Regions from separate parts of the Rummeliibacillus sp. JY-2-4R genome, predicted to be linked through region 3. Evidence: riboswitches for the same ligand, from Rfam matches in the RefSeq annotation. Region 3 holds a riboswitch; each other region holds the start of a gene.
What was found. A riboswitch is a leader RNA that binds a small molecule or an ion and turns the genes downstream of it on or off. The one in region 3 is predicted to bind thiamine pyrophosphate.
Positions count from the first base shown of each region.

Region 1 (10,383 bases), 1.3 Mb from region 3:
CTAATGTAGAAGTGGCAACTAGATTGCCAGTCTTTTTATAAGCAATACCTACAAGCATTGCAATTGGAATGGTAATTGCAACGGCAAAAGTTCCCCAAGGATTATGCACAAGTGCATTTAAAACAACCATCGACAAACCAGCCATTGTAATCGTAATAATAAATAACATCGCTAAACCAGTACAAAAACCAGCCACAGGTCCAAGTTCATCTTTTGCTACTTCTGATAAAGATTTCCCCTTTTTCTTCATAGAAGCAAATAAAACAACAGCATCATGGACTGCTCCCCCAATGACAGCTCCGATCAATAACCACAATAATCCTGGCAAATAACCAAACTGCGCAGCTAGAATTGGACCAACTAGTGGACCTGCTGCAGCTATTGCAGCGAAATGATGCCCAAAGGTTACCCACTTATTAGTTGGAACATAGTCTTTACCATCTGCCAACTCATGTGCTGGTGTTGGTTTTGAATCATCAATTTTCAAAACCTTATTGGTAAAGAAATATCCATAAAGACGATATGCAATTACTAAAATACAAATAGAACCAATAACAACTGAAACCGCGTTCATTTTTTCATCTCCTTTTGACTCATGCAACATAATAATATGAATCTATACGTTCACTAATTATAAAAAGTTGAAAATATAGAATTTTTAGAATAAATCTATTATATAACAGTATAAAGTGATAGATAAAGAGTTTTTTATATTTTTTCAATTTTATTATTCAACATTAACATATCTGTATAATTGCTAAAAAGATATCGCAAAACATTATTTTTCACACATTTTTATTAATTATATATAGAAAAATAATATAAATTCCCTTAAAATGGCATGATAAACGGCGTCTCTTGTTATATTATCTGTATCACTTATCATTCCCTAGCTAATTTCTTTGGATAAAGTAAAACAAAATATCCCTAGTTATTTTGTAAAATTATTATTAATTAATCCCACTTAAGGTATCAACACTTTATGGAATAGCATAAACTAACGATATTAGTTAAGAAATGAATGCAATTAGTTTAGAAAGGAGTACAAAATGAAAATCACAAAAATTGGTTCTATCTATCAACTGTGCTTTATGCCGAGGCTTTTTCCTGTAAATTGTTACCTAATTGAAGAAAACGATCGTCTTACGCTAATCGATACGGCACTTTCCTTTAGTGCAAAAGGAATTATAAAGGCTGCCGCGCAGATAGGAAAACCTATCGCAAACATTGTTCTGACACATGCTCATGGTGATCATGTTGGTTCCTTGGATACGTTAAAGGCTTTACTACCAAATGTCACTGTAAGTATTTCGAAGCGTGATGCTCGATTGTTAAATGGAGATAAAACACTTTTGGATGGTGAACCAACTTCACCAATTCGAGGTGGCGTTCCAAAGAAAATTCAAACAAAACCTGATATATTGCTGAAAGACGGAAATCTTATAGGTTCACTTGAAGTTGTCACAGCCTCAGGACACACACCTGGTTCTATTGCGTTATTCGATACAAGATCTGGCAACTTAATTGCTGGTGATGCTTTTCAAGTTAGAGGTGGCATAGCCGTTTCAGGCGTTATTAAACCAACATTCCCATTTCCAGCCTTCGGAACTTGGAATAAAGAATTAGCAATTGAAAGCGCAGAAAAACTTCTAAGTCTAAATCCCAGTTTGTTAGCAGTTGGTCATGGAGATATGATTGAAAAACCTGTGCAGGTTATAAAACGCGCTATTATTGAAGCTTCTTAGGCTTGGAGGAAAGGAAGTTAAGCAAATATGGCCATTCGAAAGAAGTTGGATTTTAATGCGATTCTTCTAAAAACAACAGAACTAGTTGACGCAAAGGGGCTAGACAAATTATCTTTTAGTTTACTTGCCAAAGAACTACAGATTCGTCCACCTTCCTTATATAATCATGTCAATAGTCTTGCACAATTGAGACAGTCATTAGCTATTTGTGGTCTAAAAAAACTTTATGAATACATGACCCATGCAGCGATAGGAAAATCAGGCGATGAAGCCATTCGATCAATCAGTCATGCCCATGTTCAATTCGTTAGAAACCATCCAGGTCTTTACGAAGCAACAACGCGATTTCCAGATAAAGAAGATAAAGAATTGCAACATCAACAACAACTAATCGTAGAGCTTGTAACGAAAGTTTTAGCATTTTATAACTTACAAGAGGAAATGGAAATTCATACTGTAAGAGGATTACGCAGTATTCTTCATGGATTTACGTCAATTGAACAATCAGGTGGGTTTGAAATACCCTTAGATATTGACCAAAGCTTTACAATATTGATTGATACTTTTATAAAAGGAATACATTCTATTGCAAATGAAGGCTGAAGATTAAATAGAAAGAGGTCCAAAAATGTTTGAGATGATGAATATTGGATTACGCCTATTTATCGAACTATTTGGTCTTTTGATATATGGTTATTGGGGATTTCAAGTGGGAAATACAGCTATTCAAAAAAGTATATTTTGCATTTCAGTTCCACTAATGGTTGCAATAATTTGGGCTATGTTTGGTTCACCTAACGCAAGTTTCACGTTACCTATAGCAGCCCATTTCGTAGTAGAAATGATCATTTTCCTACTGCCTGTTGTGTTATTGATAAACGTTAATAAAGTCGTTCTAGCATATGTTTTCGGTGGAATTTTCATTGTAAATAAAATAGTTCTTCTCTATTATGGTTCATAAAATTATTGCCTTATATAAACAAAACAATAGATCAATACCACTTTCGGAGTTCTTACTCATAGAAAGTGGTATTGGTATTTATATAATTTAATTATTCAAAAAGGCTTGTATCGTTTTATTCCGATTTGTACTATGGCAGATAGCTGAAATTACAGCTACTCCATCAGCTCCAGCTTGTCGTACTTCTGGCACTGTTTGTTCTGTAATTCCACCGATTGCAACAATCGGAAATTCTGGATACATTACTCTTGCCTCGTGCAAAAAAGTTACGCCTGCAGGTTTCTTTGCATCAGTTTTAGATTTGGTTTCATAAATCGGGCCAATCCCAACATAATCTGCAAATCCTAAAACAGCTTGTTCTAATTCATCTTTTGTATGAACTGAAACGCCTACAATTTTGCCTTCAAATTTTGTACGTATCTTTTTGAGAGCAATATCGTCCTGTCCCACATGTACCCCGTCAGCGTTGATCTTCAAAGCAAGTTCTACATCATCATTTACAATAAAAGGAACACGATAGTGCTTACATAACATTTGGCAGGCTAATGCAAACTGCTCAAGTTCTTGCCCTTTTAATGCACCATCACCTTTTTCACGTAATTGGAAAAAGGTGATTCCTGCTTTAAGCGCTTCTTCTAACACATCGAGCGGACGATCAACGCAATTCTGCGTCCCCATTATAAAGTAAACCGATAAATCATTTCGATTCAACAACTATCACCTCACAAATTCCGTTTCCATTTTGATAGGCAAAGTGATTTGTTGGACCATGGCCATGACCAATGTTTAAAGGATTTTGAATAGCTAATTGCACAAACTTCTTTGCTTCAATAATTGCTTCACGGATAGTATAACCTCGTCCCAAAAATGCAGTAACAGCAGACGAAAATGTGCAGCCAGTTCCATGTGTATGTTTTGTATCAATGCGCTTTGTTGTCATGGAGAATGAAGTGCCATCTTGGAAGTAAACCGTATCAATTGCATCGATTCCTTCTAAATGTCCACCTTTCATCACAACACAAGCTACGCCCATATCAAGAATTACTTTAGCAGCGCGTTCTATATCGTCTGCTGATCTGATAGTAACTCCACTAATTTCCTCTGCCTCTGGAATATTTGGTGTAAGTACTGTGGCTAAAGGTAACAATGAAGATTTTAAAGCATTCACCGCTTCCGTTTGAAGAAGCGATGCACCACCTTTTGCAATCATGACTGGATCTATAACAAGCTGAATATCTTGATCCTTTAGGCTCTTTGCAACAGCTTCAATAATTTCTGAAGAAAAAAGCATCCCTGTTTTAACAGCTTTTACAGGTAAATCTTGTATTACCACTTCTATTTGCTGTTGAACAAATTCAGCAGATGTAGGGAAGATTCCTTCCACACCCAATGTATTTTGTGCTGTTAAGGCAGTGATTGCAGATGTACCAAAGACATCGAGCTCTTGAAATGTTTTTAAGTCCGCTTGAATTCCTGCGCCTCCACTACTATCTGATCCAGCTATAGTCATTACTATGTTCATCGTTGTTCACCTCTAGAAATATCATGTAATGCATTTAGAACTTCCACTTGGAAAGAGCCAAGTTGATTTGTTGTTGAGGCAAGCTCTGCAACAGTTTTATAGTCTTGCAAAACATCACGTAAAACAGTCAATGGATCACCCTCTACTGCTAATGCTCCACTACAAACAGCACTCAGCAAGCAGCCTGTTCCTGTTACTTGTGTCATTAACAAATTTCCTCCATCGACACTATACGTTTGCTCTCCATTCGTTAAAATATCTGAAGGACCCGTTACAATCACCATGCAATTAAACTTTTGCGCAACTTGTTTGGCTACCTTTTCAACATCGATTTCACCAATGCCGCTATCTACACCTTTCGCTTGCCATTTTACACCTGCAATACTTGCTAGTTCACCAGCATTACAACGGATTAAATTAAATTTCACTGTTTGCAGTAATTCCTGTACAGTTTGTTGCCTGTAAGTTGTAGCCCCTACGCCAACTGGATCAAGAACAACGGGTATTCTTTTCTCATTTGCTTTACGACCTGCAAGCAGCATCGCTTCCTTTGTACGTGAATTGATTGTTCCAATATTAAGTAATAATGCGGATGCGTTTGAAACCATTTCTTCTACTTCTGACGCTTCATCCGCCATTACAGGAGAAGCACCTATTGCAAGGAGGCCATTCGCTGTAAAATTTGCTACAACATAATTCGTAATACAATGAACAAGCGGGCTTGCCTTTCGAATTTTAGATATACTCATAATTTGCCACTTCACCTTTCCAATCTTCTAATGTCCAAGGCATCTCCCAAAACTTCCACTCATAATAGCAACTCTTTTTGAAGTGTGCTTTAAATAGCTGAACTTTTTCGGGTTGTTCTTCCGCAAAACGATTCATCATGGATTTTTGTAATTCGATTTTTTCTTCATAATCCGGGTTGCTATACATGGCAATCCATTCTTCATAAAGCTTGATACCAGGTTTTAGATCTTTGTACTTTTCTCCAATCTCTTGGTACAACCAAGGACATGGGAACATGGCTGCAAAGGCTTCCGCAACATCACCATTATAAGCTGCATTGTACATATGGCTTACATAGTTGTATGCGGCTGGTGCTGGTTCAAATATTTCAAGTTCATGTTCAGTAACACCAAGCTCTTTAAATACTGTACGATGTAATTCAAGCTCAGCTTCATTGATATAACGCGCGTTTTCTAGAAAATATGTCGTGTCTTCATTTGTATTAGCCTTTGATGCCGCAATAGCAAGCACTTTCGTATAATGCTTTAAATAAAAGGCATCTTGCATCATATAAAACTTAAATTTTTCAATTGGCAATGTACCCTCAACCAATCCTTTGACAAACGGATGTTCAAAGCTTCCTTCGAAGTATAAATCTGTCTCTTTTCTTACTTCCTCACAAAATGTCATTCTAAGTCCTCCTCGTGAATTACCGTAGAATGCAAAAAGTCTCTATGTATCGACATAGAGACTTTAAAGTTAGTCATTGCTCCCTACGTCAGTATTAACTGTCAGGTTCTAAGGGTCAGGTTTTACCTTCTCAACACAAAAGTGTCCCCCCGCATAAATATTTGGTTGGGTACAAAAAAGCTCGCTAAACTAAGCGAGCTACTGTACAAAAGTTACTATTTATGTACTTTGCTCCCTACGCCAGTGTTAACTGCCAGGTTCTAAGGGTCAGGTTTTACCTTCTCAACGCGATTCACGTTCCCCTGCAAATATTTAAGTTGGCTTTATCGTAGCATTTATCATGCAGCTACTCAAGGATAAATTTACCTTTTATCCCGCAGTAACGGGCAGTAAGATTCCCACCTTAAGGTTTAGAAATTTCAAAGAAGTGCAAGGTTGTGAAAAAACTGCCCGTAAAAGCCTGATTGGTAAGATACAGTGAAACTTACCGATGCGTTAGCAGAGGTCTAGTTGAACCAATCGGGTTCGTACTGTCGATTGATTGCAAGCGTACGCTTGTGATCTTAGCGACAGTAGAACGGGACTAACAATCAGTGGGAGTGAACCCCAATGATTGAAGTTTCATTTTCACTTTATTCTTCACCAATACCAGAGGTGTTCATCAAGACAATTCTCCATCCATCTGGGTCTTCAATTGTAACGCCGGATTCTTCCCAATAACCGTTCTCTGGTTTAACAGGACCATACCCCATATTTTTTAACCTATATGTGATTTGTTCAATTGTTTTATGGTCAGGAATATAGAAGACTAGCAGATTATCCTTTGTAGGAGCTGGACAGGGACTACCATCTCTATGTTGAGTGAATTCTAAATGATAGTCAAAGCCAGGAAGTCCAATCATTACCCCTGTATATCCCCTGTGCCCCTCAAATGAGCCGATATTTTTCAACCCTATTCCTTTGCAATAGAAATCCACTACTTTTTCAAGTTGATCGGTTGGGCGTGCAATTCTAATTTGTGCTACTTTCATTCCATTTGGCCAATTACTATCCATCCCTTCATCCCCTTGTCTCTCATCTATATTTTTAAAAATTTACCAATTAACTACTAAGCATTATAACAAAGGATGAATAGAAGTACCTTCAGCAATTAGGCTGATTCGAATACAAATCTAATATTCCACTTTGGAATCAAAATCCCTTTTTCAATAATATCTCTACAATCAAATTCTCTGTTATCCTCGTGTAAAGGAGCTGATTAAATGAGTAAATGGAATGCAGTTTTATATGATCAAAAACACGAGTTTGTTTCGAAATTTGGTGGCGGTTTAGTTGAAGTACTTGCACCCAAAAAGGAGAAACTATTTTAGATTTAGGCTGCGGGTAGATTGTGTAATAAAGCGTTTTTCTGCTGTTTCCCCAAAATTCTCTGTTTTAGCTGCCATTATAAAAGTTCTTAACCATTCAGTTTCCATAGACCCTCCTAGTATTTAAATACATTTATAGTAGAAAACCGTAGTATCTAAATTGCCATTAGCAGATTTTGCATACAAAGGAATTCTCCCTGCTTCCATAAAGCCTAAAGATTGATATAACTTATTTGAAGGATCTCCTTCTCTAGTATCGAGTAAGATAAGTGATCTATTTTCTAATTTTGCTTGTTTTTCTGCAATTTGCATAAGTTGACGCCCAATCCCTGATCTTCTGAACTGAGGATGGGTCATTAATTTTCCAATCTCTGCTCTGTGGGTGCCATTTTGTCTTGATTCTAAGAATAATTGAATGCTCCCTACAATTTGACCGTCCATTCGTGCAACAAATAATTTAACAGTCGAATTTAATACATTTTTCCAATAATAAACTGCATCTTCAAGTTTTAAAGGTGGTAAAAAACCGATTGATGCCCCTTCATCCACAACTTCCTTTAAAAGGCTTGAAAGTTCAATTATCTCTTTATCCATAAATTTCAATTCTTCTATTTCCACATAATTTTTCAAATGTGATCCTCCTTAAATTTTTATCATTTTATTTTACATACTATTCGGATAATTAGCATTAGAGAATGTTAAAGTTTATCATATAAAAAAGATGGCATTTCTACATTAGTAGAACACCATCTCTTCATAAAACTTATTTACTTTTAAAGATACATTCTCATCCATTCCATATAGTTACCAACTACGGATTCTAAGAATTTCACTGTACCTTCATCTGTTAAGTTTCCTTCAGCGTCAAATTTAGTATGAGCTGCTCCAACATATACTTCGTTTCCTTGTAGAACAGGTGAGCCAAGACCTTGTGCAAATAAAATATCGCGTAAATGCATTTGTGCTTTTACTGTTCCAAGAATGCCCATTGACGCACCCATAATCCAAGATGGTTTACCAATCATCACTTTATCTACACGTGATAACCAGTCAATTGCATTACCAAGGACGCCTGGGATAGATGAATTATATTCTGGTGTTACCCAAAGAACAGAATCAGCAGCTTTTACTTTTGCTTTAAAATCAAGTACAACTTGAGGTGCTTCATTTTCGATATCTTGGTTATACATTGGAAGTTCATTTAAACTTAAAATTTCTAAGTCAAATTTGTCTGCAAAATGTTTTTGAACAAACTTAGCTAACATCATATTATAAGACTCTTTGCGAATACTACCAACAATTGCAACTACTTTCATGGTATTGCCTCCTATACAAACTATTTCTATACAAGAATATTCGTAATTCGAGATAATTTCAACTAATTTGCATAATAAGGATGTACAATATGTAAACAGATAAGGATGAAATTCCCACCCTTATCTATTTTTACTTTCTTTAGTAATATGGTGATTTATATCCCCTTCATCTCCCATTAGCTCAGATATAGTGACAAATTTATACCCTTCTTCCTCTAGCTTAGGTAATATTTGTTCTAGCGCTTTAATGGTTTGTGAGCGATTACCGCCCCCATCATGAAAAAGAACTACATCTCCTGGTGATGCCCCGTCTAATACTTTTTTCGCAATCCTGTTAACTCCTGGGTTTTTCCAATCTTGTGTATCTAGATGCCACGACCATATAACGACTTTAAAACCATTTTTCTGCGCCGTGTTAATCATTTCATCTGTATAAATTCCACCAACAGGACGGAAAAGTGTCGGTGAAAATCCCGTAATGCCACTAATAATACTATTCGTTTTTTCAAGTTCTTCATCTAGTTTTGGTGATCTTGCCTTAAACATATGGGAATAAGTATGGTTTGCTAATTCGTGTCCCTCTTTATATTGACGTTTAATAATTTCAGGGTATTTTTCTGCGCTTTTACCTAATACAAAAAAGGTGGCTTTTGCATGGTATTTAGAAAGTAACTCTAAAATTTCGGGAGTGTATCTTGGATCTGGGCCATCGTCAAATGTTAAAGCAATTACTTTCTCTTCTGTTTGAATATCCCACAACACTTGACCCGTTTGCTCATAATATCTTCTACCCTTATCCGCTGCATAACTAAACCTTGCGCAAAATATGGAGATGACCAAAACGCTAACAGTCAAAATTATTATATTGTTTCGTTTCAAAATATCACCCCCATTTAATTTTTTTCAAAAGAACACTGTGACTTTAATATTTGCCGAACTAAACAAATTATGCCCTTAAAAGTATTTACATTTAATGCATTGGAAGTTTATTCAAAATGTAATTCTTACGTTTATTTATGAAGAAAAAGGTAAGAATTGATATTAAGTTGTATTTTGATTAAAACAGGAGATGAGAAAATCTAATGTCAAATATTAATCCAATACCTAAAGATGAAGGAATCGATCATAGCATCAGCCTTTTAAAAGAAGGATATTTGTATATCTCAAACAGGCGTGACCAGTTCCATTCGCCTATTTTCGAAACTCGTTTACTTGGTAAAAAAGTAATTTGTATTACTGGAAAAGAAGCTGCAGAATTATTTTATGATAATAAAAAGTTCAAAAGAAAAGATGCAGTTCCTAATAAAGTGGTTAAAACATTGTTTGGCGAGAATAGTGTACTAACATTGGATGGAGATGCACATAAAAGGCGCAAGGAAATGTTCATGTCTGTGATGACACCCGATGATCTAAAAAAGCTAACAGAAATTGCGGATAATCAATGGGCAATGGTCATTGATAAGTGGAAACAACAAGATCAGGTTATTTTATATGAAGAAGCACAAGAAATCCTATGCAAGATAGCATGTGAATGGACCGGTATTCCAATACCCAAAGACCAAATAGAACAATTAACAAAAGATTTAGTAGCTATGTTCGAGTCCCCAGCAACAATAGGGTTAAATAGTTTATTTACTAAAAATGCGCGCAATCGTGTAGAAAAGTGGCTCTGTGAACTCATTGATTCTATTCAAGAAGGTACAGTTGTTGTGGATGAAAAAACGATTTTGCACAAATTTGCTATGTATCGTGATGCAGAGGATAACCGCATCGATAGCAAAACAGCGACTGTGGAAATTCTAAATATACTTGCCCCTATGGTGGCTATTTCAATCTTTATCAATTTTCTCGCACATGCAATCCATCAATATCCTAATAAAAAGAGAAAACTTGAAGATCATAAAGAGTATGCTCATATGTTCATACAAGAGGTTCGCCGTTTCTATCCGTTTATCCCATTTGTTGCCGCTTTAGTAAAAGAAGATTTTATATGGAATGACTATCATTTTGAAAAAGATACATTAACACTGCTAGACCTTTACGGCACGAATCA
Region 1 covers NZ_CM132623.1:3,836,914-3,847,296, forward strand. The annotation lists gene ACWV26_RS18825 (carbon starvation CstA family protein) at 1-574, opposite strand, end outside; gene ACWV26_RS18830 (MBL fold metallo-hydrolase) at 1,050-1,745, shown strand; gene ACWV26_RS18835 (TetR/AcrR family transcriptional regulator) at 1,773-2,348, shown strand; gene ACWV26_RS18840 (YrdB family protein) at 2,374-2,706, shown strand; gene thiE (thiamine phosphate synthase) at 2,794-3,417, opposite strand; gene thiD (bifunctional hydroxymethylpyrimidine kinase/phosphomethylpyrimidine kinase) at 3,404-4,228, opposite strand; gene thiM (hydroxyethylthiazole kinase) at 4,225-4,977, opposite strand; gene tenA (thiaminase II) at 4,964-5,647, opposite strand; TPP riboswitch at 5,711-5,808, opposite strand; TPP riboswitch at 5,863-5,961, opposite strand; gene ACWV26_RS18865 (VOC family protein) at 6,280-6,702, opposite strand; gene ACWV26_RS18870 (GNAT family N-acetyltransferase) at 7,138-7,644, opposite strand; gene ACWV26_RS18875 (NADPH-dependent FMN reductase) at 7,788-8,330, opposite strand; gene ACWV26_RS18880 (polysaccharide deacetylase family protein) at 8,451-9,209, opposite strand; gene ACWV26_RS18885 (cytochrome P450) at 9,413-10,383, shown strand, end outside.
Region 1: linked by a shared signal. The riboswitch ahead of tenA (thiaminase II) and the one ahead of ACWV26_RS12410 (ABC transporter ATP-binding protein) in region 3 are both predicted to bind thiamine pyrophosphate.

Region 2 (10,383 bases), 1.9 Mb from region 3:
AAACGTGTTTATGTCGTCGAAGTCATTGCAGACGAAGTACGCTTTTTAGCATTAAAAGAACGTGATGGGAACAACGATCAAAAAATAGAGCAAAAACAACAACTGAATACACAAACAAATGCAGAACCAGCAGTACCATCTGGTTTCACGTTACCAAAAGAAGAAGCAGAAGGATTACCAATGGGTTAAAACAGCTCCTATTGGAACGACCGCACCAATAGGTTTGATGAATTGGTCCAAATAAAATCAACCAATCGATCATCCAATGGAACAATTCAGATCGCTGTAAGTATGCTTGCAATATGCTTAATGAATACCAAGGGTTGTAAATGTAAGGGTACAAAATCAAATGAGAATAGAATAAATGTTATATGGGGATATAACAAAAGCGTTAACTGTCTTTGGGGAAGACAGCGGATGAAGTCATCAAGTATGGCTTTATCTGTACATATCAGCACTTTTTTTAGGTGCTAGACTATTATAAAATTCATAATAAATCCCAAAGCCTCATAGTAAAAAAGCTGCTCAGAAGTGAGGAAAACTACACTTCTAAACAGCATAATAACTTAACTAAAAGCTAAACGAAAGGAGATCCTTAATCTCATCATCATTTAATTCTGTAATCCATTGACTAGACTGGATGAGTTCTTCAGATAACGCTTGCTTCTCTGTTAGCAATGCATCTATCTTTTCTTCAATCGTACCTGTTGTGATGAACTTATGCACATGGACAAATTGCGTTTGGCCAATCCGATAGGCACGGTCTGTTGCTTGGTTTTCAACTGCTGGATTCCACCAACGATCGGCGTGTAGCACATGATTTGCTGCTGTTAAATTTAAGCCAGTACCGCCTGCTTTTAATGACAAGATGAAAATAGGAAACTCGCCATTTTGGAAAGACTCTACAAAATAGTCACGCTGTTGCTTTGGCATACTACCTGTCAAGAATGGTACATCAATATCATACAACTCGGACAAGCAGTGTTGTAACAGATGACCCATGCCAATATATTGCGTGAAGATCAAACATTGCTCTTGATTTGAAGCAATGTCAGATGCAAGTGTTACAATACGATCTAGCTTTTCTGAACGACTTAGCATATCTTCAGCTGCTTCAAATGGTTCCTTTAAATACAGAGCAGGGTGATTACAAAGCTGTTTTAACTTGTTCAGCATTTTTAAAATAAGCCCTTTACGCTCGAAGCCTGATAATGTTTCAAGCTTTTGTACCGTTTCTTGGATAAAGCTTTCATATAATACTGCTTGTTCTTCAGTAAGAGGACAGTATTCACGCTGTTCGAGCTTATCTGGAAGATTGAGCATAAGTGCTGGATCTTGCTTCGTACGGCGCAATAAGAACGGTTGAATTTTCTTACGTAAACGAAGTACTTGGCTTTCTGATTCATCACGTTCGATTGGGGCGATGAATTCCTCTTGGAAACGAGAAAAGCTACCAAGATACCCTCTATAGATAAAGTCGAAAATAGCCCATAACTCAGATAAGCGATTTTCTACGGGTGTACCTGTTAAAGCAATATGGTGTCCGCCATGTAGTTTGCGTATGGCTTTCGATTGCTTGGTATGCATGTTCTTAATATTTTGGGCTTCATCCAGTGTAATATTGGTCCATTGGAAGGATTCAAGCATTTCAACATCTTGAGTAATCGTACCGTATGTGGACAATACCACCTGAGGCTTTTCTTTTTCAATATACGTCATAAACGCTTCGTCTTTTAAACGATTGGCTCCATAGTGCAAATACACCTTTAAAGAAGGAGCAAAACGTTCTAATTCTTTTTGCCAGTTTCCAAGTACGGAGGTTGGACAAATAATAAGAGTAGGCGGTGCATCAAGATTTTGGTCATATATATTCAATAAGTAAGAAATAAGCTGAACCGTTTTTCCAAGACCCATATCATCCGCAAGACAAGCGCCAAAGTTTTGTTCACGCATAAAGACAAGCCATTCAAAGCCCTCTTGTTGATAAGGGCGTAACGTAGCATGAAGGCGGTCTGAAGGCTCAACAGATGGTAATCCTTTTTTATCAATCAATTTTTGCATATAATCACGCAATGATTTTTGCATTTCAAATTGGAAGAACGGATCATCTCGGTCTTCATCATCATCCTCATCTGGAATCAATAGCTCTTCAGGCAACTCCTGGAACAACAAATCTCGAACTGTCCAGTTTTCATTCTCAGCTCGATCCATTAATTTACGAATTTCTTGCATCCATGCTGCGTCTACGCGGACCCATTCTGTGCCTGCACGGATAAATTCTCGGTTATCATTAACCATTTGTTGGAACTCTTCTATAGAAATCTCTTGCCCATTTAAAGAAAGTTTCCAATCAAATGTTAAGATTTCTTGTAATCCAGCGGCAGATTTATAAGTTGACGACGTACTTGCACTTGCTCGAACTTTGATACGAGAGTCTTTTAAATCTTTTAACCAAGCTGGCAGAACAATTTCAAAGCCGAGCGCTTGTAGACGCGCAAAATCTGAGCGCAAAAATTCACGTACATCTGGATCCTTCATTTGAAGTGAAAGGAAATTGTTTGGATTCACATCTTGCATATAATCTTGTGTGTGTAGTAATTCTACCATTTGCTGTTGCAACTCTTTGATGCCAGTCGCATGCTCTGCCCATTTACCAGGTAATGCATTTTCAATTTGTAGTACACGCTTACGCATTGGGGGAGCCCAATAGTTCGTACTTTTCTTATTCCGAATCACCGTTTCGAGGAACCATTCTTCGCTATTTTCAGCGGGTTCGCGAAGACGTAACCCTACGTAAATTTCTTCGTCCACAGTTTTTGATTTAATTGGCCACCCACCATTACGGAAGAATGGCAGTAGGGATGGAAGATCATGGACGGTAAGACCAACTTCCACTAACTTTTGTGTTAAAGCCATATTCAAAAGCTTTTGGGACAACTCATCAACTGGTAAATCAAGCGTAAAACCGTCTTCATCAAGCGAAATATGGTTCCACAAATCTTCACTATACCAGTGAGTTGAAGCATTTGAAGAAGCGTTTAGGTAGCCAGTTGATTTTTCGTCCATTCCTTCATATGTGATAAATGGATGTTTTTGTTCATCTGAAAATAATTCCACCAGTTCAAGTGGGGTAAGTATAATTTTATCTGTTGAATGGTTTGCTGTTAGGCCATAAAAGGCTGGTTCATATTGAAAGAATAGGAAAGAAAGCCATTCACTTGTGGGCATTAGTTCACCATTTTGAGTATGTGCCTGTATAGAAAAAGATTGTCCTGATTCAGTTTCTATATCAAGTAAGATTGTTTTCAAAAAGGTATCAGGCACTTTTGCATTCATTGTCATAGCTTCAAGTTTCCTTTCTCCATTTCTTCTTGTAATGCACGAAGTCGTTTGTATTGGTTTCGAGTTTGGTCTACGTATTGATTCCAAAATTCATTTTTACCACTCTTTTTCGCTGCAGCCTTCATCTTTTTCCACACGCGAACGGCTTGTTTATAATGTTGACGTGATTTTTGATTGAGCTCATTTGTGGCTAGCACATGATACAACGGAAGGAGTGCCTCTGGTTTCTCTTCTAACACCGTTTTTAAGCCGCATAGCTCTAGGTAAGCGAGTGACGATGGAAAACGATGATGTAGTGCTGTCCATTCTTTAAAGCGACTACGTTCAATCAAAAACAGTGAATAAGGTTGCATCCCATACATACCAGAGGATGAAAACAAAACTTCCGCTTCCTCGTCATTAAGATTAACTTTCGAACATAGTTTATTGAAAGCGCTAACAAAGGCTGAACGGTACCTAGTATTTAACCAAGTATTGATAAAGCCATCCAAGACGGGTAGCATTGCTCGAACAATCATTGAAAGGGCATGATCATCTTCATTTCGATCGGCAAATCGTGCCAAATCCATCCAGATGAGCATGTCTTCTTCTTTAATACCTGCAACCGATTGTTCTAGCTGATCGTATTTTTTTAACATCACAAAGAACATCGATTCAATGCCGGTAAGATTAACGTCTTCAGCAATATGACGGTCATTATTAATCGAAGTTAGTTCAGTTTCTCGTCGAGATTTCTCATTAAACATGGATTCCCAGAATAAGGTATATATATATAGCCTATGTTCAAAATAACCAGTTTGGTGTAAAAGGAAATAGTTGACGATTTTTTGCAAAGTATCATAAAAAGGATCCGTCGCAAAAAGACGAGATTTTGAAGAGGTTACTCGAATGTGCTCCTTCACTTTCTCGGATTCATGCTCTATAAACTGGGTGTAATACGTTTTATATGATTCAGAAGTTGGTTCTAAATGCTTCCAAGTATGTGATAGTAGCGCTATATGTGTAAATAACTTATACAAACTTTGCCACTCACGTTCAAGTGGTGTTTGCTGATTAATTTGACGTTCCATATCTGCAAAAATACTCTCAATTAAATATGGATTGAAAGAAGATTGATTATATAAATTTGCTTTATAGATATTTTGCACAAGTCGTAACCAAGCTTCAGGGGATCGTTCTTCCTTCAAAAATTTTAATTGTGAAGTCTTTTTTGAACGAAAATTATCAAGAAAGGAAGATAAGGAATCAATATATTGATATAACACGAATAGGGCCGCCAACTTATGACGACACCATTTATTTTTCGGACAATCGCAAGTTAAACTATCAGTATTTATATGAAATGTAACATTCGTAGGTGTTGCATCTTGCACAACAAACGAAATCACATTACGTTCTTCACTAAAAGATGTAACTTTCACATAGTTGTGACGGGCCAAAAATGCAGCGCGTCGAATTAATTCTTCATCTTCAGCGTTTGAAGCATCAAGATCTAAGCCAATTTGGGCCATTTGATTACGAATAAAATCCTCGTAACTTTTGGCAATATCAGAAATATTCGTATTCATAGCATTCGCTCCTGCAAAAAAACTTTCCTTTCATTATAAAGCTTTTTAAGGCTATCCGTAAATGCAAAAGGAATTATTTCGTTAGAAGTCCAATTATATATTGGTTAAAGATAGGGAGTGTTCAGTATTTACGAGAAATATTTTTGTGTCACTTAAAGGTATTCCGTGATATTATATTAATAATCAGAATATTCCTTCAAAGGAGGGGCTTTGCATGTTAGAAGTGAAAAGAATGGAACCATTCTACACGAAACGAGATGGAGCGCGTTTGAAAATGGTGTTTGCGTACCAATACTTCTCCATTGTAAAGGATGAAGAGCTATTCCATTTCATCCCTGTAGAAGGAAAAGAAATTGTGATTAACTTAACTTCGTTGAAAATTGAAAACCTATCAGAAGTCTTCGTATTCCAAAAAGGAAGCAGGTTTATACGTTTACCTTTATATCAATTATTACTTGTTTCGAATATTAATGACCATCTTGAACTCATACTAGATGAACTTGAACTGAAAAGAGGTGTGCAACTCTTAAACGCGCCATCAGAAATCGACGTTCTAATTGAAGAACTGGAAGATTGCAACCGCTTGCGCCTAATCGATCATGCCTTAGCTACAGGCGACAAAGAACTATTCCATCAACTAGCTAAAGACTTAAAAACTACGGAGGACAAAAAGAGTTGAATAAGCAATTCCCATAGAAAGCACCTACTCATTCGTTAAACTGACTAGGTGCTTTTTGATTTCTAAATTTCCATTCAGAAAACATTCCCCTAAAAAATACATCCCCATATATTAAAAGTGACAAAGAATTAGCACACAATAAAAATAATATGCTCAATACTTTGAAATGTACCCTTATTTATGAAAATTTAATCTAAAATTTTGAATTTAAAAGAGAGCATATTTGCTTGAATCGTTCTAGAGAGGACTTAAATTATTATCAGCGTGGATAAACCAATGAAACCGTGGATTAGTTAGTTGGAACGAAGGATAAAGACTTTAAAGCCAAAGCACGAAAGAGAGGCCTATTTGCCACGACCAAAGGGAACCTTAACGAAAAGGTTGGTGAATGATGAGCGAAAACGTGTATTCAGTTATGCAGTATTTGCCTATAAACGCAAAGCTATTAGTACTACCAAATAAAGGACCTGCAATTTTATTAGCAGATTTAGACGGAGATTGGATCAATGAGCTAATCATTGCTTATCACTATCAAAATGAAAATTACCTAATGATATTGAAATGGTCGCACGGAAATTGGATACCGATTTTAAATAGTAAAGGAGCAGGATATGGCATAACTGATTTACAGGCGGTCCCTCTTACAAGGCCCGGCGTTAACACGTTGATAGTCGGTTGGCGAATTGGGAGCATTTGGTCGAAACTGGATTTATTGCAATGGATGAATCATCAATTTGTCCATCTGCCGACAAATAATATTGTGTACAGTAAGTTAGAAGTGGAAGACATGCCAGGAAAATATGGTCGCGATGGCCAGTTTGAAATGGCAGTCTGGGTACACGATACAGGGGAGGCCTACAAAGTACAGGTTTACCGACTTAACGGTTTAGTGTGGTCGGTTGCAAAAGATGCTTATCCATATTATTTCAAAAAAGTAGCAGCTTTTTATAAAAAGCAATTACAAAAAGATGATTACTCGTTTTACTGGTACTACTTAGCAGATGCTCAAATGAAGGCCGGTGAACTAGACCAAGCACTTCAATCCATCAATAGGGCCTTAACATTTCCAGACCCCTATCCATCTAAAGAAAAAATGTTGGAATTGAAAAATGAAATAATTCAACGTCTCTACTCAAACCTATCATCCGCGGCACAAAAGAGAAGTCAACATAGATAATTACTGCCACCGCCAAGCGAGCAATCAGGGGGTTAATTAAGTATTCAGCAAGAGATCGTTCGTTAGTGGTGACTTAAAGTGTTTGGAACGTGACTGTAATTGAGAAAATAGCGAATAGACGGGTCGAATGAGCGAATTGGCCGGCGGAAAGGGCGAATAGAAACGCCAAAAGAGCGAATTGGATGGTGAAAAGAGCGAATTGGCAATGAAAATGAGTAATCAGTGGTTTAATTAAGTGTTCAGCGGAGATCGTTCGTTAGTGGTGACTTAAAGTGTTTAGAACGTAACTGTAATTTAGAAAATAGCGAATAGACGGGTCAAATGAGCGAATGGGAACTAGGAAAGGGCGAATAGAAACGCCAAAAGAGCGAATTGGATGGTGAAAAGAGCGAATTGGCAATGAAAATGAGTAAATAGGATGCCCACCAAATAGAGAATAGCAGTACTAAGAGAATATGGCTGATCCAATGAACGAATAGCCCGACCAAAATAGGCAAGAAACCAGCTCTAATCGCAAGTGAAATCACCCACTCCCAAGCATCTTCTCCTTTTGCGCATACATTAGATAAAAGGGGTGGATGAGAATGAGCGAAAGCGAAGATTGGTTGAGAGACACCTTGCCACCGTCAGCAACAGTTCTGGAATTGCGAAATGCCAATAGACCGGCGATTTTATTGGCAGATATAGATGGAGATCGAGTAAAGGAATTAATAGTTGCTTATCAATATCGAGGAGAAAATTTCCTTCTACTATTTAAGAAATACTACAATCAATGGTATCCAATTGTAGAGATTAAAGGGAAGGGATACGCGATAACAGATCTAATGGTTGTTCCACTTACGAACCGCGGAGTCAATACATTGGTTGTTGGCTGGCAAGTAGGAGAAATGCGATCACAGTTGTTTTTACTGCAATGGTATACCCATGGATTTAAGAATCTACTAACAGATAGTGTGGAATATAGTAAGTTATATGCGGAAGATATTTATGGTAGATACGGGAAGGACGGTCAATATGAATTGGCTGTTTGGATTCATGATATAGGGGAAGCCTTTAATATTAATGTGTATCGTTATCATAATGTGAGAGGACTTATGAAAGCGAATGATTTTTATCCAAGTTATTTCAAGCGAATTGCGACGAATTACAAGCAATTATTACAGACAGACAACTTTCCTTACTACTGGTACTATTTAGCGGACGCGCAGTTTAAGGCAAAAGAGTTCGATGAAGCACTCATTTCGATAGAAAATGCCTTAACGTTTTCAGATCCATATCCATCAAAAGAAAAAATGATGGAATTGAAGAATGAAATCATAAGTAAGCAAACGCAAATGGGGTCCTCATGAAAAAAGCCCTATCAATTTTCTTCCCATTTTTCGACTGTTTGGTATAATAGATTTAAGAGTTCAAGTGAATGAAGAATGTGGGGGAGCTGGTAATGCCAGCTGAGAATGTATCCAATAGGTACTGACCCTTAGAACCTGATCTGGCTAACACCAGCGGAGGGAACATCACCTAAAAATCAAAGTAAATGTAAAACAACGACTTTTAGAATGAATGTTAACGTCCGGAATGGTTCCGGGCGTTTTCTTTTTTCTTTATATGACTCGGGAAAACGGTTCTATGACAATTCATAGAACGTGTCAAAAAATAATGGGGGCAAGAATGATGAAAAAGTTATATGCATTTCTATTAGTTGCCATACTTGTACTGGCAGGCTGTTCATCGAAGAGTTCTAATAGTACAAAAGAAAAAGCAACTGATTCTAAGAAAGAACTAAAGAAAGTAACAGTCGTTTTAGACTGGACACCAAATACTAACCACACGGGTTTATATGTGGCAAAAGAAGAAGGATACTTTAAAAAACAAGGATTAGACGTTGATATAATTCAACCTGGTGATACAGGAGCAGATCAATTAATCGCAACAGGTAAGGCTGATTTTGGTGTTAGTTACCAAGAAGGCATTACACAAGCTCGCGTACAAGGGGTTCCGCTCGTATCAATTGCGGCCGTAATCCAACACAATACCTCTGGCTTCGCTTCACCTGTTGCCAAAAATATTAAATCACCTAAAGACTTTGAAGGTAAAACATATGGCGGATGGGGTTCACCTGTTGAAAAAGCCGTCATCGATTCATTGATGAAAAAGGAAAATGCAGATGTCAAAAAAGTTGATATTATCAATGCTGGCGACGCAGATTTCTTCACAATGGTTAAAAAAGATGTAGACTTTGCTTGGATTTATTATGGATGGACAGGCATTGAAGCAGAACTTCGTGGCGAAAAATTAAACATGATTTATTTAACAGACTATAGTAAAAAATTGGATTACTACACACCGGTTTTAGCAACAAATGAAAAAATGATTCAAAACGCCCCAGATACAGTAAAAGCATTTGTCAAAGCAGCTTCACAAGGATACGAATATGCGATTAAAAATCCAGACAAAGCAGCTGATATCTTAGTGAAAGCAGCACCAGATTTAAATCCGAAACTTGTGAAGAAAAGTCAAGAATGGCTTGCTGACAAATATCAAGACGATGCAAAACAATGGGGCGAGCAAAAACTTGAAGTATGGGAAAACTACGCAAATTGGATGAGTGACAGAGGTTTATTAGAAGGTAAATTCGATGCCAAAAAAGCATTCACCAATGAATTTTTACCAAAATAATGGAGGAATTTAAAATGGCCAATTCTTTAATTAGTGTTCAAATCATACCAAAAACTAAAAAGTACGAAGACGTCATTCCTTTTGTTGATGCAGCAATCAAAATCATCGATGAATCCGGCGTAAAATACGAAGTACACCCTCTAGAAACAACAATGGAAGGTGAAATGACCGAAATAATGAGCATCATCACGAAGATGAATGAAAAAATGATTGAATTGGGATGTGTCAACGTTATTACACAAGTAAAAATCCTGTACCAACCATCTGGCATAACAATGGATACACTTACGGAGAAATATCGCTAATGAAATGGCTACGGAACAATGGAGGGGCAATTTTTCTGCTCCTCTTTCTTTTAGCTTTATGGGAAATCATCGTAAGAATAACAGACACACCCGCATGGTTATTGCCGGCACCATCTAAAATTTTTGCAGAAGGCTTCAACGTGATTCCAACTTTTTCAGTAGATATTCTCGCAACGACAAAACTATCCATACTTGGCCTTGTCATTGGGAGTGTAGTTGGATTCGCAATTGCTGTAATTCTACATATTTTACCGATAGTCCAAAAGATGACGTACCCATTGCTCATACTATCGCAAAACATTCCAATTATTGTACTCGCACCATTGCTCATTATTTGGTTTGGTTTTGGTATGATGCCAAAACTTATTGTCATAGGACTTGTTTGTTTCTTCCCAATTGTTGTTGCAGCACTTGATGGCTTTAAAAACACGGCACCTGAGCTTAAATATTATATGCAAATGGCGGGTGCATCCAAGACGCAACTGTTTTGGAAACTGGAATTGCCTAATGCATTACCATCATTATTCTCAGGGTTGAAAATTTCAGCGACCTACAGTGTGATGGGAGCGGTCATTGCAGAATGGCTAGGGGCAAAACAAGGAATTGGCGTGTATATGACGTTATCGCAAGCATCAT
Region 2 covers NZ_CM132623.1:432,534-442,916, forward strand. The annotation lists gene ACWV26_RS02150 (single-stranded DNA-binding protein) at 1-189, shown strand, start outside; gene ACWV26_RS02155 (DEAD/DEAH box helicase) at 571-3,342, opposite strand; gene ACWV26_RS02160 (hypothetical protein) at 3,339-4,910, opposite strand; gene ACWV26_RS02165 (IDEAL domain-containing protein) at 5,125-5,589, shown strand; gene ACWV26_RS02170 (hypothetical protein) at 5,978-6,766, shown strand; gene ACWV26_RS02175 (hypothetical protein) at 7,351-8,115, shown strand; TPP riboswitch at 8,185-8,294, shown strand; gene ACWV26_RS02180 (ABC transporter substrate-binding protein) at 8,438-9,442, shown strand; gene ACWV26_RS02185 (thiamine-binding protein) at 9,457-9,747, shown strand; gene ACWV26_RS02190 (ABC transporter permease) at 9,747-10,383, shown strand, end outside.
Region 2: linked by a shared signal. The riboswitch ahead of ACWV26_RS02180 (ABC transporter substrate-binding protein) and the one ahead of ACWV26_RS12410 (ABC transporter ATP-binding protein) in region 3 are both predicted to bind thiamine pyrophosphate.

Region 3 (10,383 bases):
AATTCTTAAAAATAAAATATAAAAACACATACAATATGAACGGATACACTCAATTAAAAATAATCACCGTTCAATAGTTTTTCAAATTAAAATCAATAGTTAAGTGATATTTTTGGTAAAAGCAAAGCCTTAAGCAATAACAAAGAACTCTTTCATTACCTACCAAAATTTCATCAATTATGTATATTCAATTGATACTAGTTTTATATGTTAAAATTTATTATTATATTTTTTAATTATTGTTGACAAAAAAACATTTTCAATATAAAATTTTTTCTTATAGATACCTAAATCCGATATCTAGCAATTTTATTAATAAATTCAAATTTTAATATTTTGCAAACGCTTTCGCCTATTCACACTAATGTTCACATAACAAGACAATATACACTTCAACCTACCATTCATTTACCTTAAATTTTCTGAATTTTTAACAAATTCAGTAAAATAAAATTTAATAATAGGAGTGATGAGAACCTCTTCATATTAATCGATTGGAAAACATTTAATACAATCTGATAAATCATAATTGGGGGGATTTTATTGAAGAAAAAGTTATCGTTCTTACTGGCAATTTTTATGGCTGCACTATTGTTAGTAGCCTGTGGTGGACAAAATCAAACATCTGGTGGAAGCACAAAAAATGGACAAAAATTAGCACAAGGAATTACAGATAAAGAGATAAAAGTTGGATTAACAGGACCACAGTCAGGACCTGTTGCTGAATATGATAAAGTGCGTAAAGGTTTACAAGCTTATTTCAATTATATAAATGATAATGGCGGTGTAAATGGAAGAAACATCAAATTAATCGCATATGACGATCAATATCAGCCAGCAAAATCACTCCAAAGTATGCAAAAATTGATCAATCAGGATAAAGTGTTTGCTCTTCTATATCCAATTGGAACGGCCAATATCGGCGCTTCCCTACCCTTGTTAGAAAAGTCCGGTATTCCAGTAATAAGTCTAGGCACAGGTGCAAAAAAGTTTGTTGAACCAACAATTAAAAATATTTTTGGCGGAACTTTTAACTATGAGATAGAGTCTACAATTTTCTTGGATTATGCTGTGAACAAACTACATGCTAAGAAAATTGCAATCGCCTTCCAAAATGATGACTTTGGTAAACAAGGTTTAGAAGCCGCACACAAGAACATTGAAAAATACAAAGGTGTATCGATTGTCAAAGAAGTTCCGTTCTTAGCTACAGATAAAGAATTCAGTTCTCAGGCTAAGCAGCTAAAAGAGGCACAACCTGATGTGATTATTATGAACTCAACTCCTGCTCCTGCTGCTGGTCTTCGTAAGGAACTGTATAAAATTGGTGCATCAAAAATACCGTTTATCGTATCAATGACTGGTGGCGATGATATAAACCAATATAATCTAGCAGGGAAAGAAGCATGGACAGGGGTTATTTCTTCAGTCGATCTTCTACATTATGATAAATTAAGTGGCCCAAAAGTAGAGAATTATATTAAGTATGTTTCAAAAGAATATGGAAAAGAAGCATTAGGACCTCTTACACAAAAAGCTTGGTCTGCTGGGCAAATATTTGTAGAGGGTTTAAAACGGTCGGGTGATGATTTAACTTGGGATAATTATATAAATAAGTTAAATACTTTTGATAACTGGACAGAATCATTCTACACCAGCATTAATTATTCACAAAATCACCATTATGGAAATACAACTTTATACATTACAGAGGCAAAAGACGGCAAGATTGAACCAATATCCAAAAAAATCTACTATGATGCTGATAAGAATGAAATAATTTACGAAAAATAAGAAATGATAAAAAGCTGACTGGAGATAACAAATCACCAGTCAGCTTATTTATTTGTGCCAAATAGCAGAAATTAATTATACATTTACCATTAACCTATTTCGCATTCTTATCTGGCTGATGAATACCGAAAATATTGCCTTCTGGATCTATATAATACCCTTGCCAAGCCATTCCAGGTAATGCGTATTTCGGTAATGCAATCTCACCGCCATTTTTTAAAATTTTCTCTTCTGTGGAATCATAATCTTCCACTCCCATTGTACATGCATAGCCATTTAAAGCTTGATTTTTTTCTGGTGGAGGACTTTGGCGTTTCATCAGTGCACCATTTATACCCATCTCATTTTCGTCGCCCGTTACAGCTCCAAAATAAGGCATACCAGCATATTCGCTCCAATCTTCAAATGTCCATCCAAATACATCTCCATAAAACTTTTTCGCTCGATCCATGTCATCAACATGTATTTCAAAATGCACTAATCTACCCATGTTTTCCTCCTAATTCCCCTTATAAATTATGAATTACAAAACTCTTTTCGTATGTAATTTCTACAATCGTTTTCGGCAATCCTTCATTATTATGGAAATTAATGTAGGAAATTATTCACTTTGTTGTTTCTTACTACGGTGAAATATGCTCACCAAATTACATTAAATCAAAAAAGATGATGTACTGTTAAGACATCATCTATTAGAGGTTCATTCCTGATTAAATGCACTCTCATCCATATAAGCAATTTCCCAAATATGACCGTCTATATCCCTATATCCCCAAACATACATAAATTCATGATCTTGAGGATCACTATAATTGCTACCACCTGAGGCAAGTGCCTTATTGACCATCTCGTCCACTTGCTCACGATTTTTTGCTGAAAGACAAAAAATTGCTTCTGAAGTGGAACTTGTGTCTACTACCTCTCTCTTCGTAAAACCTTTGAAGCGTTCCTCAATCATCAACATCACGAAAATATGATTGCTAACAATCATACAGGCAGCCGTTTCATCCGAAAATTGAGGATTGAATTCAAAACCTAATTCTTTAAAAAAAGAAGTAGATCTGTTCAAGTCTTTTACTGATAAATTAATAAAGATATTTTCTGATTGGAATGCCAATATTATATCTCCTCTTCATCAATGGCATTAATGCCATTGATTTATTATTTTTCAATCTTATATATGATTTAATCTTAGAAATATTTTATCAATTATAGCAACCTTTTGCTAATTCGAACTGATTTTTCTCACCATTAGATTTATTACAAATAATGGTTATTAAAGAATAGTATTGAAGAAAAGATTTTTTCATGGCAAGCTAGAAGAAAATATAATAATTCGGAGGAAAGAAAATGGAACAAATTCCAAGTTGCCCACAATGTCAATCGGAGTATACGTATGAAGATGGAGCATTATTTGTTTGTCCAGAATGTGCACACGAATGGACAGCACATGAGCAACAAGTGGCAGTAGAAGCGAGTATAATTCGAGATAGCGTAGGCAATCCTTTATCAGAAGGAGACACTGTAACCGTTGTAAAAGATTTAAATGTCAAAGGTGCATCTTCAAATATTAAAATTGGAACAAAAGTAAAAAGTATTCGCTTTGTCGATGTAGATGGTCACGATTTAGAAGGAAAAGCTGATGGATTTGGAGCCCTTTATATTCGCTCTAAATTTGTAAAAAAGCTTTAATTTAATTTTACATCATAAAAGGGCTTTACCCAAAAATCATGGAATCATGACTTTAGAGTAAGCCCTTTTACATCTACTGTCTTTTCTTAGTCTTTTTATTATTAAGCTTTTCAGTTGTTGTTAATGGTTCGCTCGAAAATTCCTGATTGAAATTACTCGATTGTTTTTTACGAAGCGCTTGTTTATCACTGAAATCTTTACCTAATTGCTTACTCATTTTCTGGGTTTTATTCACATTTGCCACCTCCATAAAAATAGGTTTTGCAAAATCGTATGAAGTATTCAGCATCCTAAAAGAAAATATGAGCCATATAAATCGAGCATAAATTCGCTTATTTGGAGCAACTTATTTTCTATGGAGGTGAACATTATGCCAAAGCAAAATGGGTATAAACCAAAGAATAAAAAGTACCATAACAGCAATTTTACTGATGTACAAGATCGCAATACTACAAATGATCCACGTAATAGCCCTGATAATTATAAAGAAGAGTTTGCAGCTGAATGGCGAGAAAAGGCTATCGCAGATATCAATAAACAATCGAATGATCGCAAAAGTAAATAATATGTAAAAAAAGTAGCTGGAGAAAAACAAACTTTTTTCTTCAGCTACTTTTAGTATAAAATCATGAAAGAAAAGCGGCAAAAAGGATTTACATCACATTTTACCGCCAAAACAAATAATTATTCTATTCTAAATTTTGTCGTGCTACTTGATTTGCTTGTTCTTTCTTCTCCTTCATAGTCTTCTCTTCGTCTTGCTTTTTGTCTTGTATTTGGTCATGCTTTTCCTCTATATTGACAAATTCTTCTCCATCTTCTGCAGTGTCAAAACGGCCATGTGATTTTGGTATATTAGTCTTTTCAGACATATAATTTCCTCCTTATCAGATTTTTGTTTCTTGTTTTTCATATACCACTTTATATAGACTCTTAAACATTAAAACTACTAAAAAATTCAATTTAATAGAAAGGTTAATTTGTTGACAAGAATAATTTGGTATTATACCTTTGTTTCGATAAGCGAAAATAATATTCTTAGAGTTTTGCATAAAAACATAACTAAATAAGATATTTATAAAGCAGTCTAAACTTTAAATATGGAGGGATAAATTAAATGGCAAATATCAATATACCACTTTCCGTATTGAATCTTGCCCCTATCCGTCAAGGACAAAATGCGAAACAAGCAATTGATTCAATGATTGACCTTGCACAGTCTGTAGAAAATATGGGGTATACTCGTTACTGGATTGCGGAACATCATAATTCTTCAACTTTAGTAAGTTCGGCTACATCTATATTAATTAAACATACATTAGAACATACCAATCATATCCGTGTTGGGTCAGGTGGTATTATGTTACCAAATCATTCGCCATTAGTTGTAGCAGAACAATTCGGTACAATGGCAACTATTTATCCTAATCGTCTTGACCTTGGCCTTGGCCGTGCTCCTGGTACAGATATGTTCACTGCAAGTGCGCTTAGACGATCAAAAAACGATTCGGTCTATACATTTCCTGATGATGTAAGTTCACTACTTACCTACTTTGGTCCAGCCGAACAACAAAGTTATGTGAAGGCTTATCCAGGCGTTGGAACAAATATCCCAATTTATATTCTAGGTTCTTCTACCGACTCCGCATACTTAGCAGCAAATTTAGGGTTACCTTATGTATTTGCTTCCCATTTTGCATCGCAACAAATGGAAGTGGCAATATCAATCTATCGTCAAAACTTCAAACCATCTCAATATCTGGACAGTCCATATATGATGGTTTGCTTAAATGTGATTGCAGCCGAAACAAATGAAGAGGCTGCAAAATTATCAACAACAATGGAACAATTTTTCCTTAATATAATAAGACGGACTAATACTCCTTTACAACCACCTGTAGATGATATCAATGAAATTTGTAATGCTGCGGAAAAAGAAATGCTTAACTCAAGATCAAGTATTACATTTTTAGGAGATAAAGAATCAGTACGGAATCAGCTGACAGAATTCCAAGAAAAATACGATGTTCAGGAAATCATGGTTGTCTCGTATATTTATGATATAGAAAAACAAAAACGCTCCTATGAAATATTGAAGGAAATTATTAATGAAGATTAATCCTTAATATATGCAATTAAAAGACAAAACAGGCTCAAGTTATTTTCCTTGAGCCTGTTTTATTAAAATCTAGAAATTCAAAATTATTATGCGTTTACTACCAATTCTTGTTCGAATGCTTTTGCCCCAGCTTTTGCAACGGCAACATCATTTGGAACTGAGCTACCACTGACACCAATTGCACCCACTACTTTACCGTCTTGTACCAATGGAATACCACCGCCGAAGACAACTACTTTACCATTATTTGTAGTGTTGATGCCATAAAGTTCTGCTCCAGGAATTGTTGCAGCTTCTAAAAGTTCTGTTTCAAGTTTGAAAGCAACAGCTGTCCATGCTTTTCCTTGTGCAATGTCAACACTACCGATCCATGCATCATCCATGCGATGCACTGCAACTAAATTGCCTCCTTCATCTACGATTGAAATGACCATTTTTAAATCACGTGCTACCGCTTCGCTTTCTGCAGCAGCAATCAACTTTTTTGCTAATTCTAAATTCATATTATCTACCTCTTTTTTATGTATTAGTTACCCTATCCACCTAAATTAAATGAATATATGGAACTTTTTTAATTTTAACATAAATAATTAACTGAAAATGTAAAAATTTCTTACTTTACAAAAAAGCAATACACAAGACTTCAATAAATAACCAATAATGCAATATACAAATTGAATTTTCAAAGGCTATGTTGATGTACTAACTGTTACTGAAGGGTTCAACACATTATCGAAAAAATTAAAACTCAGCTAATCTTCTCTTAAGAAGGGTGCTGAGTTTTTAATTATTATTAATATGAAATTTAAAAAAACTCTTGCATTTCCTGAAATTCCATTTTTTTATATCATCAGAAATCTAAATTTTCCCACACTGCAGCTATCCCTTGGCCACCACCAATACAAACTGCACTCACACCATATTTTTCCTTTCTACGTCTTAATTCATATAATAATGTTAGTGATATTCTAACGTCACTGGCAGCTAAGGGATGTCCAAGTGCAACTGCACCACCATTCACATTCCATTTTTCTAAATCAAATCCTAATTCCTTTTGACAAGCCAAATATTTTGAATCGCAGGAACTGATCCGGTGCACATATATTTTAGCTCTACACCGACAATTCCCCATGATTTCAGGCGAGCAATAGGTTTTAGATTGTTTTCTTTTGTATAATCACCGGAAGTAACAATCATTGCACCTGTCCCATCAACCATACCGCTTGACTTACCAATTCAAAAAGCTGTGAAGAATAATATACTTCCATCACAGCTTCTATTTCTATTCCCTATTTAAAGCTATCTCTCCAAGCCTTTTCTGCGGCCTTATCCGCAATTTCTTTTTCCTTTATTTGAATTTCTCGTTGTCGACGGTAATTCTTTTCTTCTAGATGCTCAAGTTCTTCCTTACCAGCAAATTCCATGCTGATTTCAGCTTCGCTCATATTCTTTCTTGTATTTTCAATCATATTTTGGATTGGTGCTGCACTATTAGATTGTTTATTTTTTGGTTTTTTCATTTTAAGAGTCCTCCTGCGATGTTTTCATTACTGTATTAGTTTGTTAAGGATTGCACACTTTATACAATAAAGAAAAAGTAAAAAGCTGTGGCACAAAATTTTGGATATTCATCCTTTTGCCACAGCCTTTAACTAAATTATTGTTGTCCTCGTTTTCGTGCTTCTGCTTCATCATGCATTTCTGCAATAAATGCATCAAGTGCTTGATTTCTACGTTCATTTTTTTCTTTAATTTTTTGAGCTTCTTCAGGTCCTGCAAATTCCATACTAAATTCCGCTTCTTTTATATTCTTCTTCGTATTTTTAGCCATTTGTTTTAAACGCTCCACATTGTTAGAACGGTCATCTGGGTTTGGTGTATGTTGATTCATTATAAAAAACCTCCAAAAAATGATTTTTTGAATTACTACGTTAGTTTGTTTAATTTTGTTTACATTATTCAATTATCCGTAGTGGAAAATAATAAGAGAAATACAGTACTTTTTCTCCATTTATCTAAGTGCTAATTATTAAAGAATAAATCTTTTACATATTGAGCACATTAATTTCTGGGAGGTGATTAACCATGCCAAAACGTAGTGGATATAATCAAAAAAACAAAACACATAAAAGCAATGATTTTGCAAACCAAAATAATACGAACAACCAAAACCAAAATTCAAATGAAGAATTTGGTGCTGAATTCGAGGCTAACAACCAAAATAATTCAAGCTACAAGAATCTAGAGTCACATAATAAAAATAAATGACTTGTTGATTGCTAAGCCTTAATACATTATGTATTAGGGCTTTATTTTTGTTCCGTAGAGATGTTGAAATCTCTTCCAACAACAATCTATTAAGGTAACAAACTTTCAGATATAAAAACCCTTGCATAAAATAAATTACATGATAAGCTATTAATGGAAACTAAATAGCACCACTAGGGGTGTCCCGATGAGGACTGAGACTGAACAATCGTTCTAAACCCTTTGAACCTGATCTAGTTTATACTAGCGGAGGGAAGTGAGACATGTTTAATGAATTTATTATACATACCCCACTGACTTTGTTAGTGGGGATTTTTTTATTTTCAAAATTGAATAACAACAACCTACTAGGGGCGCCATTAGGCTGAGATTGTACCCTTTGAACCTGAACTAGACAATTCTAGCGTAGGAAAGTAGTTTCACAGATATTGTTATCTGAGTAATTCTTTTGAAACTGCTTTCTTTAATAGAAAGCAGTTTTTTTAAGTCATTAAAAAAAGAAAGGAGTAACAAAATGACACTTATTCTCAAAGATGTCTCCTACAGTTTCACAAACGAACAAAAACAAAAAAACAAAGTAATCTCAAATCTAAATCTGGAAGTACAAAACGGTGAATTTGTCTCGATCATCGGTAAAAGTGGAACTGGAAAAAGTACAATCTTACGACTTATCGCAGGCCTCCTAGTTCCTTCTGAAGGACAAATTCAAATTGATCAAAAGTACATAACACTTGGCGATGTCGGTTATATGCCACAGAAGGATCTACTACTCCCTTGGCGTACAATCCTAGATAACATCCTAATCGCGTCCGAAATTCAAAAAGACCTGAACATTTCAAAAGATGAAGCGAGAACTTGGTTAAAACGAGTTGGATTATCAGAATACGAAAATGCTCTACCAAAACAACTATCCGGTGGAATGAAACAACGAGCATCATTTCTAAGAGCATTATTAACTGGAAAAAATATCCTATTATTAGATGAACCATTTGGTGCACTAGATAGTATAACGAAAAAAGAAATGCAAACATGGCTTTTATCGATTTGGCAAGATTTAAAGAAAACAATATGTTTTATTACGCATGATTTGGAAGAAGCGATTTATTTAAGCGATCGCATCATACTCCTTCATCCTAATTTTCAAATAGAAGAGATTTCTGTTGATTTGCCGAGACCTCGCGCTGCGAAAATGTTACATTCTCAAAAAATAATTGAATTACGACAAGAATTGGAGTTAAAGATTGCCAATGAAACAGATTAAGAACTTTCTACAAACCTATAGTTTATTTATCATTGTTTCTATTATTCTACTAGCGATTGTTGAATTGCTTGTACGTTTGACAATCGTCCCAAGCTTTATCATTCCTGCACCAACTGGGGTACTAAGAATGATAATAGACAATTGGCAACCGCTAATTTTTGAACATTTAAGTGCTACTATGCTGGAGTTTATCATTGGGTTTTTAATAGCCGTTATAGGTGGTGTAATACTTGCAGTTAGCATGTTCTTTTCAAAAACTATTGAAAAAATTGTATATCCTGCGGTTGTCATCTCGCAAATGATTCCGATTATTGCCATTTCCCCTATTTTTGTTTTGTGGTTTGGGTATTCCATCTGGAGTAAAGTTGCTGTCACAGTCCTTATTTGTTTCTTCCCAATTGTCGTAGGTACTTATGATGGACTGAAGTCATGTAATCAGGAGTATATCGAGTTATTACGTTCAATGGGGGCTACTCGTTTTCAAGTTTTTCAAAAGCTACATATTCCAATGGCACTACCTTCTTTTTTTTCTGGATTTAAGATGGCCATTGTTTTTGCACTTGTTGGGGCAACCATTGGAGAATGGCTAGGAGCAAGTCAAGGCTTAGGATATTATAGCCGAAGAATGTCTGGAAATTTAAACTCGGAAGGGGTCTTTGCTGCGATCACACTCTTAACTATCGTAGGCATTTTACTATTTGCACTAGCCACTTGGTTTGAAAAAAGAATCACCAATAAAGTGAACCTTCACTAATGTAAGATTTTCTTCATCCCGTGAAATACAAATCTAATAGAAATAGGAGCATTCCAAAATGAAAAAATGGATTACATATTCTTTATTACTATCACTACTCGTCCTCATGGCAGGATGTAGTGGAAAAACTCAATCAAAATCGACTGATGAAAATGGGAAAAAATTAGACAATATCAGCATCATGCTCGACTGGTACCCAAATGCTGTACATTCTGCCATCTATGCAGCACAAGAAAAAGGCTATTTTAAGGACCAAGGCCTAAATGTCAAAATCGAAATGCCCGCTGATACCAATGATCCTATTAAACTTGCTGCAACTGGGAAAGTCGATTTAGCTATTAGTTATCAAAATCAAACAATTTTATCAAAATCAGAAGGAATTCCAGTCGTTTCTGTGGCTGTTTTAGTTAGACATTCACTAGACCAACTCATGATGAAAAAATCAGCAGGAATCAAATCACCTAAGGATTTAGAAGGGAAAAACGTTGGTTATTC
Region 3 covers NZ_CM132623.1:2,532,049-2,542,431, forward strand. The annotation lists gene ACWV26_RS12345 (ABC transporter substrate-binding protein) at 544-1,794, shown strand; gene ACWV26_RS12350 (VOC family protein) at 1,889-2,284, opposite strand; gene ACWV26_RS12355 (VOC family protein) at 2,495-2,911, opposite strand; gene ACWV26_RS12360 (zinc ribbon domain-containing protein YjdM) at 3,145-3,486, shown strand; gene sspO (small acid-soluble spore protein O) at 3,560-3,721, opposite strand; gene ACWV26_RS12370 (hypothetical protein) at 3,857-4,051, shown strand; gene ACWV26_RS12375 (hypothetical protein) at 4,176-4,358, opposite strand; gene ACWV26_RS12380 (LLM class flavin-dependent oxidoreductase) at 4,604-5,605, shown strand; gene ACWV26_RS12385 (GlcG/HbpS family heme-binding protein) at 5,692-6,108, opposite strand; partial or broken gene ACWV26_RS12390 (acetyl-CoA C-acyltransferase) at 6,456-6,838, opposite strand; gene ACWV26_RS12395 (spore protein Tlp) at 6,895-7,125, opposite strand; gene tlp (small acid-soluble spore protein Tlp) at 7,263-7,496, opposite strand; gene ACWV26_RS12405 (hypothetical protein) at 7,691-7,873, shown strand; TPP riboswitch at 8,039-8,145, shown strand; TPP riboswitch at 8,213-8,302, shown strand; gene ACWV26_RS12410 (ABC transporter ATP-binding protein) at 8,388-9,134, shown strand; gene ACWV26_RS12415 (ABC transporter permease) at 9,121-9,888, shown strand; gene ACWV26_RS12420 (ABC transporter substrate-binding protein) at 9,947-10,383, shown strand, end outside.